2 regions of the Streptomyces sp. GL_148 genome follow, and region 1 is predicted to be linked to the other one. Evidence: riboswitches for the same ligand, from Rfam matches in the RefSeq annotation. Region 1 holds a riboswitch; the other holds the start of a gene.
What was found. A riboswitch is a leader RNA that binds a small molecule or an ion and turns the genes downstream of it on or off. The one in region 1 is predicted to bind cobalamin.

Region 1 (8,556 bases):
GACCCCCAAGCTGCTGCCCACCGGAAAGGGCTGCCACGGCCTCTACGTCAGCCGCGACTCCAAGGAGATGTACGTCTCCAACCGGGGCGAAGGCTCCGTCTCCGTCTTCGACTTCACGCAGAACAAGCTGACGAAGAAGTGGGAGCTGCCCGAGGGCGGCAGCCCCGACATGGGCGGGGTCTCCGCCGACGGCAAGGTGCTGTGGCTCTCGGGCCGCTACAACTCCGAGGTCTACGCCATCGACACCACCACCGGCAGGCAGCTCGCCAAGATCCCGGTGGGCGGCGGACCGCACGGCCTCGCCGTCTACCCGCAGCCCGGCCGCTACTCCCTCGGCCACACCGGCATCTTCCGGTAGGGCGCGAACGCGCGGACACCGCTCCGCGCGCAGACTGCTTCACGCGGAGAACGCGGGCGTGCCCCGGGAGCTCGCACAGCTCCCGGGGCACTCTGGGCCGCTCACCGACGCCTCCTCACCAGGCGACGGGGAGCCGCTCGGGGAGGCGCTTGATGAAGCCGGTCCGCCATACGAGGTTCTCCGCCGGCACCGCGAGACGCAGCTCGGGCAGCCGCTCGACCAGCACCTCCAGCGCGATCTCGGCGTGCGCCCGGCCCAGCGCGGAAGCCGGGCAGAAGTGCCGGCCGGCGCCGAAGGCGAGGTTGGCGTTGGCGCCCTCGCGCTCCAGGTCCAGCTCGTCCGGGTTCTCGAAGGCCTCCGGGTCGAAGTTGGCCCCCTCCAGCAGGACGAGGACCAGCTCGCCCTCCTTGACCAGCACGTCCCCGACCTGGATGTCCGCCATCGCCAGGCGCGGCAGGCCGTCGCCCACGGACAGGTTCCAGCGGAGCAGCTCGTCCACGGCCTTGCCCATGCGCTCCGGATGCTTGCGCAGGTACCCGATGAGCTCGGGCTTCTGGAGCAGTGCCAGGACCGCCAGGGTCAGGAACGCGGAGGTGGAGACGGCGCCGGCCCCGAAGAGCGAGACGGCGACGGTGGCGAACATGTCGTCGGTGAGGTGCGCCGACTCGGGGTCGGCCTCCTTGAGCTCGGCGAACTTGCCGAGGAGCCCCGTACGCTCCTCGGCAGGCAGCGCCAGCTGCGCCTTCAGCTGATCCTCGAAGTAGCCGACGTCCTTGTACCAGTTGAGCGCCGAGTCGGCGAACGGCTCGCGCGCGGTCATGAACGCGACGTCCAGCCCCGACATCAGGCGCCGCCAGTCCTCGAACGGCACGCCCAGCACCTGGCAGTGCATGGCCGCCGAGAAGGGGTCGGCGAACCCGGCCCGCAGGTCGGCGGGCCCCCCTTCGGCGACGAGCTGGTCGATGAGCTCGCCGGCCTTCGCGCGCAGCCAGTCCTGCAGGCCCTTCTGGCGCGGGTTGAGCGCCTTCATGACCGCGTTGCGCAGTCCGGCGCTGTTGATGTTGCCCATGTTGTTGACGACCTCGGGCGGGATCGTCAGCGCGTACTGGCGCGGGACGCCGGCATTGGCCGTGTCCTTGAGGCTGAAGCGCTCGTCCTCCAGCACCTGCTTGGCCAGCGCGTAGCTGCTCACCAGCCAGGCCGGGTCCCCGGTGAGGGTACGGACCTTCGCGACCGGCGCCTTTTCGCGCAGCCAGGTGCACTCCTCGGGGAGCACGTCGCCGCGCCGCGAGAGGGGGAAGTCGATGAGGGGCTCGGCGGTCAGGCCGGTGCCCTCAAGCTGCTCGACGCTCATCGACGGTCCCTTCGGTTGGTGCGGTGTGCGTGTGCGTGTTCGCGTGCGGGTTCGTGTTCACGTTCGGGTTGTTCGGGTTGCTCTGCGCCTTTTCGGCCGCCTCGGGCCGTACCACGGCGTATGCCTGGTTCCTCGTCGCGCGCAGTCCCCCACCGCGTGCGAAGAGGACGTCGGTCATCGGCATCTTGACGTGGTAGGCCGCCACGGAGGACGGCACGTCGAGAATGCTCGGGGTGTCGATGAAGAACGGCAGCTCGGCTGCCATGTAATCGAAACACACCTGCAACTGTGCGTCGGTGATTGATTCACCTTCCGGCAACTTGGATCCGACAAAGTGCAGGGCCATTTCCTCGCAGCCCTTGCGGAATTCGTCGTCGGTCTCCAGGAAGTGGAGTACACGTCGGTGCAGAAGTTGGTAGACGGGGTTCGTCTGGAACTCCGAAAGTGCCCTCACTCGGATCTCGGCGTGCTGAGGCCCTGATTCCTCCACGCCCTTGAGAATCCTTCGCCGGACTGCCTTGATTTCCTTCGTCGCACGCTTCTCGGCGTGTTCCTGGGTGTAGCCGAAGGCGGCGAACATCCGGTCCACGTGGAGGTCTGCGTAGACGAAGTCGACCTGTGCGAAGCGGGTCGTGGCCCATCGGGTGAGGCTGGATATGCGCTCGGAGCTGAAGTAGCTGTTTCCAGGACTCACCCCGATGAGCACATGGTCGCCGTCTTCCCAGATGTGGTGGCAAGTGCGGGTGAAGGGCAGAACTTCGAATGATGCGTCAGCTGTGATCGTCACCTGTGTGATCGCCCTTGTTGCCGCTTGTCCCTGGGAGCCCTGCGCTCCCGGTGTGGCGGCAATGTCACTACGTTATGCGGTGGTCCCGGAGCGTGACAAGTGGAGGCTTGAATTGTTGGCTGGAATTATCGCTTCCGCATTGCGGAAGAGTAATTGAATTTCTATCTGCCGCTCGAACGGGACCCGGGGCGTGAGGGGTCCCGGCGTGCCGCTACCCTGAGCCGGTCAACAAGCACCAAGAAGGGGTGGACCCAGTGGCGGACATCGAGAGCGCACGGACGACGTTCGGCAAGTTCGACGTGAACGGTGACGGCTTCGTGACGGCCGACGAGTTCCGTTCGGCGATGGCGGAGATGGGCGACCCGTTCGTCACCGGCCCGGTCGCGGATGCCGTGATCGCCGCCAAGGACTCGAACGACGACGGCCTGCTGAGCTTCGACGAGTTCTGGGCCTCCCTGAACAAGTAAGCCCCGCGCCGCCCCCTGGCCCCTTGTCGGGCCGGGGGCGCGCGTCAGGTCCGCCGCGGCCCGTCGGTCATGCCCTCCACCTCGGCGAGGGCCTCCTCGAGCCAGCGCAGCCAGAAGGTCTCCAGCCCGGTTCCCGCGTGCAGCACGACCCGCCGCAGCCGGTCCTCCCCGGAGTCCCGTCCGGCCGGGAAGTCCTTCTCCTCGATCGCCTCGTACACGGCCAACTGGGCCCGGTGCAGCTCCAGATGCCGCCGCAGCTCCGCGGCCAGCCCCTGTGGCCCCACCACCGCGGCCGCCCGGATCCGCAGCAGCAGCGGATCCCGCACCGGCTTGGGATCCTGACGCTCCCCGACCCACCGCGCCAGCTCCCCGCTCCCGGCGGGCAGCACCTCGTACTCCTTCTTCTGCCCCCGTACGGGCCCCTCGCTGGGCAGCGCCCGGATCAGCCCGGCCTCCTCCAGCCGGCCGAGCTCGCGGTAGATCTGCTGGTGCGTCGCGGACCAGAAGTACCCGATCGACTTGTCGAACCGCCGCGTCAGCTCCAGCCCCGACGAGGGCTTCTCGAGCAGGGCGGTGAGGATGGCGTGCGGGAGCGACATGCGGCCATCCTAGGTTTGCGGAGGGCCGGGGCCGGTGTCCCGCTGTCTCGCCTACCCCCAGGCGGCCAGTGCCTCCGGGGTGCGCGGGCCCGGGGTGTGCACGGACAGGTGGCCGTGGGCGCGCAGGAAGGCCGTCACCGCCGGGGACCAGGCCGGGCGCAGGCCCGCCGAGGTGAGGAGGGACGGGTCCGAGAGGAGGGGCTCGGCCGGGCCGAAGCGGATGCCCGCCGGGGTCAGGACCGCCGCGTCGTCGGCCCAGCGGACCGCCAGGTCCACGTCGTGGGTGGCCATGACCACCGTCGTGCCCGAGGTGCGCAGTCCCGCGAGGACGTCGAGGAGCCGCTCCTGACCGTCCGGGTCCAGGCCGGCCGTCGGCTCGTCCAGGATCAGCACCCGCGGAGCCATCGCCACCGCTCCCGCGATCGCCGCGCGCTTGCGCTGGCCGTAGGAGAGCAGGTGCGTGGGGCGGTCCCGGAGCGGGGTGATGTCCAGCGCGGCGAGGGCCGAGTCCACGCGGGCGCGGACCTCCGGAGCGGGGAGCCCCAGGTTCATCGGGCCGAAGGACACGTCCTGTTCGACCGAGGCCGCGAACAGCTGGTCGTCGGGGTCCTGCACGACCAGCTGGACGGACGTGCGCAGCCGGGTCAGGCCGGCCCGGTCGTACGAGACCTCCGTGCCGTCCAGCCGCAGCGATCCCGCGCCGGGCCGCAGGCCGCCGCTCAGCAGCCGCATCAGCGTGGTCTTGCCGCTGCCGTTGCGGCCCAGCAGGGCCAGCGCCCGGCCCGGCGCGATGGCGAAGTCGACGCCGGTCAGGACCGCGGGGCCGTCCTCGTAGGCGTAGCCCGCGCCGGACAGTTCCACCACCGGGTTCAGCGACGGGTTCAGCGACGGGTTCACAGGAGGAGCCCCTTCAGGGTGAGGGTCAGGGTGATCAGGGTCGCCAGCAGCCCGGCGGTGGCCGTCAGGAAGCGCCACGACAGGGCCGCCTCCGGTACGAGGACCCGCAGCGCGCCGTCGTAGCCGCGTCCGGCGAGCCCCGCCTGGAGCTTGGCCGCGCGGTCGAAGGCCCGTACGAAGGAGGTGGCGGCGAGCCCGGCCAGGGAGCGCCACACCGCCGCCCGGCCGGTGTGCCCGAGCCGGGCCGCCTGGGCCCGGTGGACCTGGGCCATGGAGTCGAGCAGCAGGAAGCCGATCCGGTACATGACCAGGGCCACGTCCACCACCGGGGCCGGCACCCCGGCCCGGACCAGCCGGGGCAGTACGTCGGAGACCGGGGTCGTGAAGGCGAACAGCAGCAGCCCGAGCGAGGCCGCCGAGGTGCGCAGCAGCAGTTCGCTGGCGAGACGGGGGCCGTCGGGGGCCAGGGACACCGGCCCCGCCGGGCCGCCGACCGCGAACAGCAGCGGCAGCGCCCCGGTGAAGCAGAAGCCGAGCGGGATCCGGAAGGCCCGCCAGAGCTGCCGGCCGGCCACCCCCGCCGGGCCGAGCAGTACGGCGAGGGTGGCGGCGGCCACCAGCGGCCCGCCCGGCCAGGGCGGCAGGCACACGGCGGTGACCGTCAGCCCGATCCCGAGCAGGGCCTTCTCCAGCGGGTGCCGGCCGCGCCAGCGACTGCTGTGCGCGGCCACGTCGATCGGCAGCACCGTCTACGCCTCCGGGGCGGTGGCGGCAGCGGCGGCGGCCGCTCCTTGGCGGCGGCCCTTGCGGACGCCGAAGTAGTAGGCGAGGACGCCCGCGCCCAGCGCCGCCTGCAAGGCGAACAGCGCGGACTCGATCTCGGCGGAGGGGGGTTCGTAGAGAGGGGAGAACCAGGGCTCGTAATCCGGCTTCAGCTCGGTGATCGCCGCCTCCGCCTGTCCGTCGGCGCCGCTGAAGGGCTCCTCCTTGCCCTCGCCCAGTCCCAGGGCGATCGGCAGGACGGCCAGCGCCGCCACCAGGAGCAGCAGCAGGGTGTTGATCTTCGCGTTCTTGGACATCCCGCTCATCAGGCCGCCGCCTTCTCTTCGGTACGGGCGGAGGTCAGCTTCGCGACACCCAGCCGGACCAGGTCCGACTTGCTCGATGCCATCAGCAGCCGCATCACCAGGACGGTCAGCAGCCCCTCGCTCACCGCCAGCGGTATCTGGGTGACCGCGAAGATCCCCCCGAACTTCGCGAGCGAGCCCGCGAATCCGGAGGCCGGGTCCGGGAAGGCCATGGCGAGCTGGACGCTGGTGACGCAGTAGGTGACCAGGTCGGCGAAGAAGGCGCCGAAGAACACGGTCACCATCAGCGGAAGATCGAACTTCCGCAGCAGCCGGTAGACGGCGTAGCCCGCCCACGGGCCGGCGATGGCCATCGAGAAGACGTTCGCGCCGAGGGTGGTGAGCCCGCCGTGCGCCAGCAGCAGGGCCTGGAACAGCAGGGTGATCGTGCCGAGCACCGCCATGATCGGCGGCCGGAACAGGATCGCCCCGAGCCCGGTGCCCGTGGGATGCGAGCAACTGCCCGTCACCGAGGGGATCTTCAGGGCGGATAGAACGAAGGTGAACGCTCCGGAGGCGCCGAGGAGCAGCGTGCTCTCCGGGTTGGCCTTCACCTCGCGGGTGAGCGAGCGGACGCCGTGGACGACGAAGGGGGCGGACGCGGCGCCCCAGGCGACCGCGTGCAAAGGGGGCAGGAACCCCTCGGCTATATGCATGGGTAGGGAGACCTCTCCAGCACCTCGTGGATGGACAACGCGCCCCGGCCGGTCTCCTGGCTCACGGGTTGACGTCCATGCTCCGCCTTCCCGGGCAGCGCGGAACCTCCCGCGCAGCCCAGTGGCTTTCCCGCAGGAGTGGAGCCGGACTTCCCGATCACAGTGGCGAGGGCCGCACCGGTTTCCCACCGGTTTCCCGAACACCAAGGCCCGATGACCCTAGTCGGCTGCACGGACCGGTAACAACCCGCCCCAAATGCGCCGGGCGGCGGCCGGATTCCGCTTCGTGGTCACTCTCCGTGTCCAGCGGCTCGTCGGCCGCCCCAAGGGCGCGGACCGGAGGGGGAGTTCCGGGTGTCCGGTGACGCGGGGCGGTGCAGGGTCCGTCACACCACGCCGTTCCGCACGGGAGGGGGAGGGGGAGGGGGAGGAGCAGGGGGAGCGGGGTCGGGGCGAGCACGGACGGGTGCGGTCCGCTGGCGCGGCCGCCCGGCGGCGCCGAGGCTGGTGGGGTGACCGCCGAACCCGATGCCGCGCCCGCTTTCGACTACTCCGACCTCACCGCCGTCTACGTCAACTGCACGCTCAAGCGATCGCCCGAGCCCAGCAACACCGAGGGCCTGATCGCCAAGAGCCGCGCCGTGATGGAGGCGGCCGGGGCCCGGACCTCGCTCATCCGGGCCGTCGATCACGACATCGCCACCGGCGTCTGGCCCGACATGACCGACCACGGCTGGGAGGAAGATCAGTGGCCGGTGCTCTACAGCCAGATCATGGACGCCGACATCCTCGTGCTGTGCGGCCCGATCTGGCTCGGGGACAACAGCTCGGTGATGAAGCAGGTCATCGAGCGGCTCTACGCCTGCTCCTCGATCCTGAACGAGCAGGGCCAGTACGCCTATTACGGACGCGTGGGCGGCGCGCTGATCACCGGTAACGAGGACGGCGTCAAACACTGCGCCATGAACATCCTCTACAGCCTCCAGCACCTCGGCTACGCGATCCCCCCGCAGGCCGACGCCGGATGGATCGGCGAAGCCGGACCCGGGCCCTCGTACCTGGACCCGGGATCCGGCGGCCCCGAGAACGACTTCACCAACCGGAACGCGGCCTTCATGAGCTGGAACCTCATGCACCTGGCCGCTCTGCTCAAGCGGTCCGGCGGGATGCCGGCGCACGGCAACCAGCGCTCCCTGTGGGACGCGGGCTGCCGCTTCGACTTCCCGAACCCCGAGCACCGGTAGACCCCGGTCCCGCCTCCCGCCACCCGCCTCCCGCCGGCGTGCTCAGCAGACGTTCCGGTGCGCGATGTCCAGGACGAAGCGCTCCGGGGAGTGCAGCTTGAAGGAGGTGTAGGCGGGCTTGGTGTCGAAGGCGGCGCCGAAGGTGACGTACCCCTCGTAGTCGCCGGTCAGGGCGATGCCCTTCAGCTTGGGCAGGTAGATCTTGAGGAGCTTGGGCCCGCGGTAGACGTTGTGGCCCGCCTCGTCGTGCCCGGCGGCGGGGTGCAGGCGGATCTCCAGGAAGTACCGCCCGGCCAGCGGGACGGGCTTGCCGGACCCGTCGTAGACCAGCGAAGGGACGGGGGTGACGGTGACCTCGGGTACGTATCCCTGCAGGTCGACGACCATGCGGTCGTACGTGCAGTGCCCGCCCCAGCGGGCATTGACGACGAGCGGAGTGGTGGTGGCCGTGGCGGTGGCGGCCGTGGTGGTGGCGGCGGAGGCCGGTGCGGCGAAGGCGAGCATGGCGGTGAGCAGCGCGCCCAACCCCAGTGCGGTGGCCTGCCGGCGGCGTGGACGGTTCATGGCGTCCCCTCGATTCCGAGAGACGGGGAACGGTGTCACCCGTGAAGACGCGCCCGGTACGGCAGCGGTTGCACCGGGTTCACCGGGTTCACCGGGTTCACCGGGTTCACCGGATTCACCCGGTTCAGCTGGGCAGGAGGGCGCTCAGCTCGGCGTCGAGGTCGTAGTACCGGTGTTCCTGGCCGCGCGGCACCAGCTCGGTCATCCGGCGGCACAGCTCCCGTACGTCCTTGGCCCGGGCGGACACCACGCACGACTGCTCGCCGTTGCTGAAGGCGAGGAAGATCCGGGGCTCGGTGCCCTTCCAGCGCGGCCACACCTGTATGTCGCCCTCGCCGGTGGCGCAGATCTGGCCGTCGAGCAGCAGTTCCCGGGAGAAGACCCAGTGCGCGAGGTGCATCCCGGCACCCTCGAAGTCGAGGGAGATCTCGTAGGGCCGCTCGGTGCGGTACACGAAGACGCCCCGCACGGGGACGGGCGCGGGCGTGGCCTCGAGCCGGAGC
Region 2 (8,556 bases), 240 kb from region 1:
GGCCCATGGCGCTGCGGTCGATCCCGAAGACCTCGCAGAAGATGCCCATCTCGAAGGGGGTGACCCCGTTCACCACGGCCACGGCCACGTTGTTGAGGGAGGAAGGCTTCAGCATGCTTCCAGTGTGGCAGTAATTCGCTCTTTCATGACAGTCCTGCCACTGTCCGGTTTCGGCCGCCGTGGCGAGAGTGGAGTCATGAACACATTCCTCGACTACTTCGTCGTCCTGGCCGTCGCCGCCCTGCTCCTGGGCCCCGCCCTCTACGGAACCGCGCGCGAGCGCCGCCTCGACCGGCAGATCCGCGCGGCCGAGCGGCGCGGTCAGCCGAGGGCCGGGTCCCGGTCGGAGGTCACGGTCCAGCCGGTCGCCCTGGCACGGACCCGGCGGCGGCCCGTGAACAGGAGCACGCCGGCCGCCGTGAGGGAGAGCGCGGACAGCGCGCACAGCACCCAGGACAGCAGATGGGTGGACGGGGTCAGCAGCGGTGGCAGCAGCAGGGCGAACGCCGCGAACAGGGCGGCGAGCCAGGGCACGTGGGAGCCGGCCGCCACCGGGGTGCGCGGCGGGACGGGGCGTACCCGGCGGCGGGCGTCCGGCTCCACCGAGCTGTCCGCGAGCACGCTCTCGAAGGTGTCGCGGTCGAGGGTGAGCCAGAGCGCCTCGCCGTCGTCGGTGACGAACACGACGGGCTGAGCGGCGCCGAGCAGCCGCCAGCGCGCGGCGCCGCACAGCCAGCCGGGCCGCCCCGCGAACCCGGCGGCGAGCCCGGGCAGGGAGTGATCCACATCGGCGTTGCCGGTGCGGGCCTTGACCTCGGTGCCGTCCGCGAGCTTCAGGCCCAGCCAGGACCGGGACTTCGTCCTTGGAGTGCCCGCGAGCCGGCCCAGGACCGTGGTGTCCGTGCGCACCGCGGCCGTGATCTCGGCGCGGACGGCGGGCAGGGGGCCGCCGGTACGCGCGTCATCGCGCAGCACCCGCAGGGGGCCGGTCGAGCCGAACGCCCGCCTCAGGCCGAAGACCAGGAGGGGCAGCAGCCCGAAGAGCGGCAGCTCGAGGAGGAAGGTGTCGCCGTCCGGGGAGCGGGTACCCCACAGGGACGATCCGCCGGTGCCGAGCCGTTCGGTGTCGGACTCCTCGTCGATGTAGCCGCCGAGCCCGGGCCTGCCGGGGACGTGGAGCACCCGGACGTGGTCGCCCTTCTCCGAGGCCCAGGAGCCGAGCCGGGCTCCGTCGACGCGCAGCGGCTCGGTTCCGTGGATCCCGGGCACGCCGACGGTCACGTCACCGGTGTGCCGGTGGCCCACGTTCCGCAGGCCGTGCACCTTCGTGATCCGTACCTCGTCGACGACGGCCCCCGCGTCCTGCAGGGCCGAGATCCGGCGGGCGTCGGCCCCGTCGGGTTGCAGGGCCAGATCGACGAGGAAGACGGGGGCGAAGAACAGGAACCAGATGAGGACGAACGGCCGGAGCAGTCCGATCCGCCTCCACCGCAGCCGCCCCGGCGGCGACGGAACCGGTCCGGCGGCGAGCGCGGGCGCGGTCCGCGCCGGCCGGAGCCTGCCCCACAGCCAGGCGGCGGTGCACAGGAGCGCCGCCGCCCCCGGTATGACGACGTCCCATCGGGGTACGAGCATCCCCGGACGGACGACGAAGGCGTAGATCGCCACCTGCGTCAGTAGCAGTGCGGCCCCGCCCGAGAACCTGGTGAACCAGGTGGATCTTCCCATGGGCGGGGACGCTAGCAACTGGTGACGGGACCTAGAAGTCCTCGTCCAGGTCGACCGTGCCCTCGACCGCGACCTGGTAGGCCGACGGGCGGCGCTCGAAGAAGTTCGTCAGCTCCTGGACGCCCTGGAGCTCCATGAAGGTGAACGGGTTCTGCGAGCCGTAGACGGGCGCGAAGCCGAGGCGGACCAGGCGCTGGTCCGCGACGCACTCCAGGTACTCGCGCATCGACTCGGTGTTCATGCCCGGCAGGCCGTCACCGCACAGGTCTCGGCCGAACTGCAGCTCCGCCTCCACGGCCTCCTTCAGCATGTCGACGACCTGCTGCTGGAGCGCGTCGTCGAAGAGCTCCGGCTCCTCCTTGCGGACCGTGTCGATCACCTCGAAGGCGAAGCTCATGTGGGCGCTCTCGTCACGGAACACCCAGTTGGTGCCCGTCGCCAGACCGTGCAGCAGGCCGCGCGAGCGGAACCAGTAGACGTAGGCGAACGCCCCGTAGAAGAACAGGCCTTCGATGCACGCGGCGAAGCAGATCAGGTTCAGCAGGAAGCGGCGGCGGTCGGCGGCCGTCTCCAGGCGGTCGATCTTTTCCACCGAGTCCATCCAGCGGAAGCAGAACTGCGCCTTCTCGCGGATCGAGGGGATCTCCTCGACCGCGTCGAAGGCGGCCGCGCGGTCGTCCGGGTTGGGCAGGTAGGTGTCGAGCAGCGTCAGGTAGAACTGGACGTGCACGGCCTCCTCGAAGAGCTGGCGCGACAGGTACAGGCGCGCCTCCGGGGAGTTGATGTGCTTGTACAGGGTCAGCACGAGGTTGTTCGAGACGATCGAGTCGCCCGTCGCGAAGAACGCGACCAGGCGGCCGATCATGTGCTGCTCGGAGGGCGTCAGCTTCGCGAGGTCCGCGACGTCCGAGTGGAGGTCGACCTCCTCGACGGTCCAGGTGTTCTTGATCGCGTCCCGGTAGCGCTCGTAGAAGTCCGGGTAGCGCATGGGGCGGAGGGTCAGTTCGAAGCCCGGGTCGAGCAGGTTCTTGTCGGTGGAGCTCATTACTGGCAGGCCTCGCAGGACTCGGGGTTTTCAAGGGAGCAGGCCAGCGCGTCGGCGTCGACGGCCTGCGGGAGCGGGGTGGCGGCCGCCGGGACCGTGCTGCCGGAGGCGGCGCGGGCGATCTTCGTCGCGGGGCGGGAGCGCAGGTAGTACGTGGTCTTCAGGCCCTGCTTCCAGGCGTACGCGTACATCGAGCTGAGCTTGCCGATGGTGGGCGTCTCCAGGAACAGGTTCAGCGACTGCGACTGGTCCAGGAACGGCGTACGGGCCGCCGCCATGTCGATCAGTCCGCGCTGCGGGATCTCCCACGCCGTGCGGTACAGGTCGCGCACCTCCGCCGGGATCCAGCCGAAGCCCTGGACCGAGCCGGAGGACTCGCGCAGCGCCTCGCGGGTCTGGGCGTCCCAGACGCCGAGCCGCTTGAGCTCCTGCACCAGGTAGCCGTTGACCTGGAGGAACTCACCGCTCAGGGTCTCGCGCTTGAAGAGGTTGGAGACCTGCGGCTCGATGCACTCGTAGACGCCCGCGATGGAGGCGATGGTCGCCGTCGGGGCGATGGCCAGGAGCAGGGAGTTGCGCATGCCGCTCTTCGCGACCCGCGCGCGCAGCGCGTCCCAGCGCTCCGGCCAGCTCAGCTCGACGTCGTAGTGGTCGGGGTGCAGAACGCCGCGGGCGGTGCGGGTCTGCTCCCACGCGGGGAGCGGGCCGCTGCGCTCGGCCAGGTCGCACGAGGCCTCGTACGCCGCGAGCATGATGCGCTCGGAGAGCTTCGTGGACAGGGCCTTCGCCTCGGGGGAGTCGAAGGGCAGCTTGAGCTGGAAGAAGACGTCCTGGAGGCCCATCGCGCCCAGGCCCACCGGACGCCAGCGGGCGTTGGAGCGGCCGGCCTGCTCGGTCGGGTAGAAGTTGATGTCCACGACGCGGTCGAGGAAGGTGACCGCGGTGCGGACGGTCTCGTCCAGGCGCTCCCAGTCGATCTCCCCGTTGACGACGAACGCGCCGAGGTTGACCGAGCCGAGGTTGCAGACGGCCGTCTCGCCGTCGTTGGTGACCTCGATGATCTCGGTGCAGAGGTTCGAGGAGTGGACGACGGTGCCCGGCTCGGCGGTCTGGTTCGCCGTGCGGTTGGAGGCGTCCTTGAAGGTCATCCAGCCCTGGCCGGTCTGAGCGAGGGTGCGCATCATCCGGCCGTACAGGTCGCGGGCGGGCATGGCCTTGCGGGCCAGGCCCGACGCCTCGGCCTTGCGGTAGGCGGCGTCGAACGCGTCGCCCCACAGGTCGACCAGCTCGGGGACGTCGGCCGGCGAGAACAGCGACCAGTCGGCGTCGGCGTTCACGCGGCGCATGAACTCGTCCGGCACCCAGTGGGCCAGGTTCAGGTTGTGCGTACGGCGCTGGTCCTCGCCGGTGTTGTCGCGGAGCTCCAGGAACTCCTCGATGTCCGCGTGCCAGGTCTCCAGGTAGACCGCGGCGGCGCCCTTGCGGCGGCCGCCCTGGTTCACGGCGGCGACGGAGGCGTCGAGGGTCTTCAGGAACGGCACGATGCCGTTGGAATGGCCGTTCGTGCCGCGGATCAGCGAGCCGCGGGAGCGGATGCGGGAGTACGAGAGGCCGATGCCGCCGGCGTGCTTGGAGAGGCGCGCGATCTGGTGGTAGCGGTCGTAGATCGAGTCGAGCTCGTCCAGCGGGGAGTCCAGCAGGTAGCAGGAGGACATCTGCGGGTGCCGGGTGCCGGAGTTGAAGAGGGTGGGGGAGGAGGGCAGGTAGTCGAGGCGGCTCATCAGCCGGTAGAGGGAGGCGACTTCCTCCACGGCCGGGACGGCAGTACTTGAATCAAACGCAGTGTCCGCGGCGAGACCGCAGGCCACGCGCAGCATGAAGAACTGCGGGGTCTCGATGACCTGGCGGGTGATCGGGTGGCGCAGCAGGTAGCGGCTGTGCAGGGTGCGCAGGCCGAAGAAGCCGAAGCGGTCGTCGGCGCCCTCGGCGAGCGCGTGCCCGACCAGCGCGTCGAGCCGGTTCGCGTGCAGGCGTACGAAGTCGGCGGTGCGGTCGGCGATCAGCCCCTCGCGGTGGCCGACCTCGACGGAGCCGGAGAAGGAGGTGGCGCCCTGGCCGGCGGCCTCGTCGCGCACGGCCAGCGTCAGCAGGCGGGCGGCGAGGCGGGAGTAGGCCGGGTCCTCGGAGATCAGTCCGGCGGCCGCCTCGGTGGCGAGCGTACGGAGCTCCGCCTCGTCGGCGGCGGCGCTGCGGCCGCGCAGCGCGGCGGCGGCGACCCGGCCGGGGTCGGTGTCGGGCAGGTCGACGGTCAGCTCGGTGAGCGTGCGCAGCAGCGCGGCCCCCGGACCCTCATGAGCGGACGGGTCGGACTCGGCGCGCGGTGCGGAAGGCGCGATGGTCACGGGGGGAGCTCTCCTCGCTCGGCTCCGGGAACACCGTTGGTGCGGGGCGCGAGGGGGCGCACGTGGGGGAGCGCGTGCCTGGCAGGGCCGTGCGCGTGCGCCACGTGGCGTCCACCGGCCCAACCGCGAGGCCCGGACACATCTGCACCCGGTTCGGTCGAGCCGGGCGCACTGTCGGCAGGTCCTCGGACTTGCGGATGCAACCGAAGGTCGGTGCATTTCATACCGTTGCGGGACAGTTCCGGATTCTCACCGGATTCCCCTGCGACGACAGCGAGCACGAGCATACATGTGGGGGCCGGTGCTCGCGGTAGCCCCCACATGTTGTGTCGCTCCTCCCGGGCGGTATGCCGCTAGAGCTCCAGGCGGTAGGTGAGCAGGGGGAGGCCGGGAACCGGGTACCAGTCCCGCTCCGGCGTCCGTACGAAGCCCAGCCGGTCGTAGATCCGGTGTGCCCCGAGCATCTTCTCCGTGGTCGACAGGACCAGGTGGCTCACGCCTTCCAGCTCCCGGGCGCGGCTCACGCAGGCCCGTACGAGGGCTTCGCCGGCGCCGCGTCCGCGCGCCGCCGGGGAGACGGCCAGCATCCGGAACTCCGCCTCGCCGGGACCCGCGATGTCGCACAGCGGGCTGCCGGGAGGGGCGAAGGTCACACCGCCGAGCAGGGTGCCCTCGTACTCCGCGACGAGCACCTCGCCGTCGGGGGCCCGGCCGGCGACGTCGTGCAGCCGGCTCAGGTAGGGGTCTTCCTCGGCGAAGTGCAGCAGTCCGTCGTCGAGGTAGGCTCGTGCGGTGATCGCGCCGAGCTCTTCGTATTCGGCGGCCGTCGCCGTCCTGATGATGATGTCCATGGCTCCGAGTGTGCGTCAGGGCAGGAAAAGGGGCCGCCGCGTTCCGTCGGGTGGACGGAGCCGCGGCGGCCCTTGAGGCGGCGCAGGTTCAGCAGCAGCGGAACCCTTCGCGCGGATCACCCTCGCGGGCATCCGTACGGGCCCGCTCGAAGGCCCGGCGCGACTGGACCTCCGCGTCGGGATCGTGCGTACGGGCGTGGGCGACGTAGCGGTCGTAGGCCGCCTCGCCCGAGAACTCCCGTACGAAGTACCGGGCCCGGCCCAGTGCGTGGCGCAGGCGCGTCACGCCGGTTCTCGCACGGAGTCCTTCGCGCGGCCCCCGCCCGAGTCGAGGCCGGCCGCGGCGAGCTCCCCCCGCTCCTCGGCGGTCGGGATGAGCCCGGCCGGGGCGACGATCTTGGACTCGGTCCACGGGACCTCGGCCAGGGTGACCGACTCGGGCTTGCGGATGGCCTTGAAGCAGGTCCGGGCCGCGTCGACCAGCACGACGATGATCAGCAGGGCGAAGAACACCGACAGGACGCCGTCCACCGTGGCGTTGGTGACCACGGTGTGCATCTCGTCCATGTTCTTGGCGGGCTTGAGGACCTTGCCCGCGTCGATGCCGTCCTGGTAGACGTCCCGCTGCGCGAAGAAACCGATCTTCGGATTGTCAGAGAAGATCTTCTGGTAGCTGGCGGTGAGCGTGACGGCCAGGTCCCAGGCCAGCGGAACGCCCGTCACCCAGGCCCACTTGAGCCGGCCCGACTTGATCAGCAGGGTGGTGCAGACGGCCAGGGCGACCGCTGCGAGCAGCTGGTTCGCGATGCCGAACAGCGGGAAGAGCTGGTTGATGCCGCCCAGCGGGTCCTTGACGCCGACCCACAGGAAGTAGCCCCAGCCGCCGACGACCACCGCGCTGGCGAACCAGACGCCCGGCTTCCAGCTGACGTCCTTGAAGGACTTGTGCACGTTGCCGAGGGTGTCCTGGAGCATGAACCGGCCCACGCGGGTGCCCGCGTCGACCGTGGTCAGGATGAACAGGGCCTCGAACATGATGGCGAAGTGGTACCAGAACGCCTTCATGGAGGAGCCGCCGATCACGGCCGAGAAGATCTCCGACATCCCGAGTGCGAAGGTCGGCGCGCCGCCCGTACGGGACAGCAGGCTGGTCTCCTCCACGTCCTGCGCGGCCCGCGCGAGGTCCTCGGGGGAGATGGCGAAGCCGAAGTTCGTCACGGCCTGCGAGGCCGTCTCGACGGTGGCGCCGACGACGCCGCCGGGGGAGTTGATGGCGAAGTACAGGCCCGGATCGATGATGCAGGCCGCGATGATCGCCATCACGGCGACGAAGGACTCGGTCAGCATCGCGCCGTAGCCGATGACCCTGACCTGGGTCTCCTTCTGGATCATCTTCGGGGTGGTGCCCGAGGAGACCAGGGAGTGGAAGCCGGACAGGGCTCCGCAGGCGATGGTGATGAAGACGAAGGGGAACATCGAGCCGGCGAAGACCGGGCCGTCGCCGCGCGAGGCGAAGTCGGTGATCGCCGGCATCTTCAGCGTCGGCATGGCGATGACCACGCCCACGGCCAGCAGCCCGATGGTGCCCACCTTCATGAAGGTGGAGAGGTAGTCGCGCGGGGCGAGCAGCATCCACACCGGCAGGACGGACGCCACGAAGCCGTAGGCGATCATCCAGATGACCAGCGTCTCCTTCTCCAGGGTGAAGGTGTCCGCCAGCGAGGACTCGGCGACCCAGCCGCCCGCGACGATGGCGAGCAGCAGCAGCGCGACACCGATGACGGAGACCTCGGTGACCTTGCCCGGGCGCAGGACGCGCAGGTAGAAGCCCATGAGGAGGGCGATCGGGATGGTCATGCCGATGGAGAAGACGCCCCACGGGGAGTGCGCCAGCGCGTTGACGATGACCAGGGCCAGCACGGCCAGCAGGATGATCATGATGGCGAAGACGCCGACCAGCGCGGCGGCGCCGCCGACCGGGCCGATCTCGTCCCGGGCCATCTGGCCGAGCGAACGGCCGTTGCGCCGGGTGGAGAAGAAGAGCGTGACCATGTCCTGGACGGCGCCCGCGAAGATCACGCCCACGACGATCCAGATGGTGCCGGGCAGGTAGCCCATCTGCGAGGCGAGTACGGGACCCACGAGCGGTCCGGCGCCGGCGATGGCGGCGAAGTGGTGGCCGAACAGCACGCGCCGGTCGGTCGGGTGGAAGTCGACACCGTTGTCAAGGCGTTCGGCGGGGGTGGCGCGGGTCTTGTCCACCTTCAGGACGCGGTGCGCGACGAAGCGCGCGTAGAAGCGGTAGCCGATCGCGTACGAACCCAGGGCCGCGGCGAGCAGCCAGGCGGCCGAGATCTCCTCGCCGCGCGAGAGCGCCAGCACGCCCCAGCCGATGGCCCCCACGAGCCCGACGAGTACCCACACGGCCACGGCCTTGGGGGACATGCCCCCTGACGGTGAAGGCGAGCCCGGCGTGATGCCCCCGCCCGCCGCTTCCTGTTCCGTTCTCGATGCTTCCGGTTCCGGCATG

Region 2: it holds a riboswitch for cobalamin, as region 1 does, so the genes downstream of both, AC3IYI_RS27005 (ribonucleoside-diphosphate reductase subunit alpha) here and AC3IYI_RS28090 (energy-coupling factor ABC transporter permease) in region 1, are expected to answer to the same signal.

The regions. Positions count from the first base shown of each region.
Region 1 covers NZ_CM174396.1:6,088,998-6,097,553, forward strand. Annotated here, with positions in the region: gene AC3IYI_RS28050 (YncE family protein) at 1-358, shown strand, start outside; gene AC3IYI_RS28055 (cytochrome P450) at 474-1,712, opposite strand; gene AC3IYI_RS28060 (tRNA-dependent cyclodipeptide synthase) at 1,693-2,499, opposite strand; gene AC3IYI_RS28065 (EF-hand domain-containing protein) at 2,754-2,966, shown strand; gene AC3IYI_RS28070 (PadR family transcriptional regulator) at 3,011-3,565, opposite strand; gene AC3IYI_RS28075 (energy-coupling factor ABC transporter ATP-binding protein) at 3,617-4,462, opposite strand; gene cbiQ (cobalt ECF transporter T component CbiQ) at 4,459-5,208, opposite strand; gene AC3IYI_RS28085 (energy-coupling factor ABC transporter substrate-binding protein) at 5,212-5,550, opposite strand; gene AC3IYI_RS28090 (energy-coupling factor ABC transporter permease) at 5,550-6,245, opposite strand; cobalamin riboswitch at 6,275-6,468, opposite strand; gene AC3IYI_RS28095 (flavodoxin family protein) at 6,758-7,489, shown strand; gene AC3IYI_RS28100 (AMIN-like domain-containing (lipo)protein) at 7,532-7,993, opposite strand; gene AC3IYI_RS28105 (SsgA family sporulation/cell division regulator) at 8,178-8,556, opposite strand, start outside.
Region 2 covers NZ_CM174396.1:5,850,443-5,858,998, forward strand. Annotated here, with positions in the region: gene AC3IYI_RS26990 (helix-turn-helix domain-containing protein) at 1-115, opposite strand, end outside; gene AC3IYI_RS26995 (hypothetical protein) at 322-1,728, opposite strand; gene AC3IYI_RS27000 (ribonucleotide-diphosphate reductase subunit beta) at 1,760-2,773, opposite strand; gene AC3IYI_RS27005 (ribonucleoside-diphosphate reductase subunit alpha) at 2,773-5,175, opposite strand; cobalamin riboswitch at 5,335-5,462, opposite strand; gene AC3IYI_RS27010 (GNAT family N-acetyltransferase) at 5,529-6,026, opposite strand; gene AC3IYI_RS27015 (CstA-like transporter-associated (seleno)protein) at 6,115-6,312, opposite strand; gene AC3IYI_RS27020 (carbon starvation CstA family protein) at 6,309-8,471, opposite strand.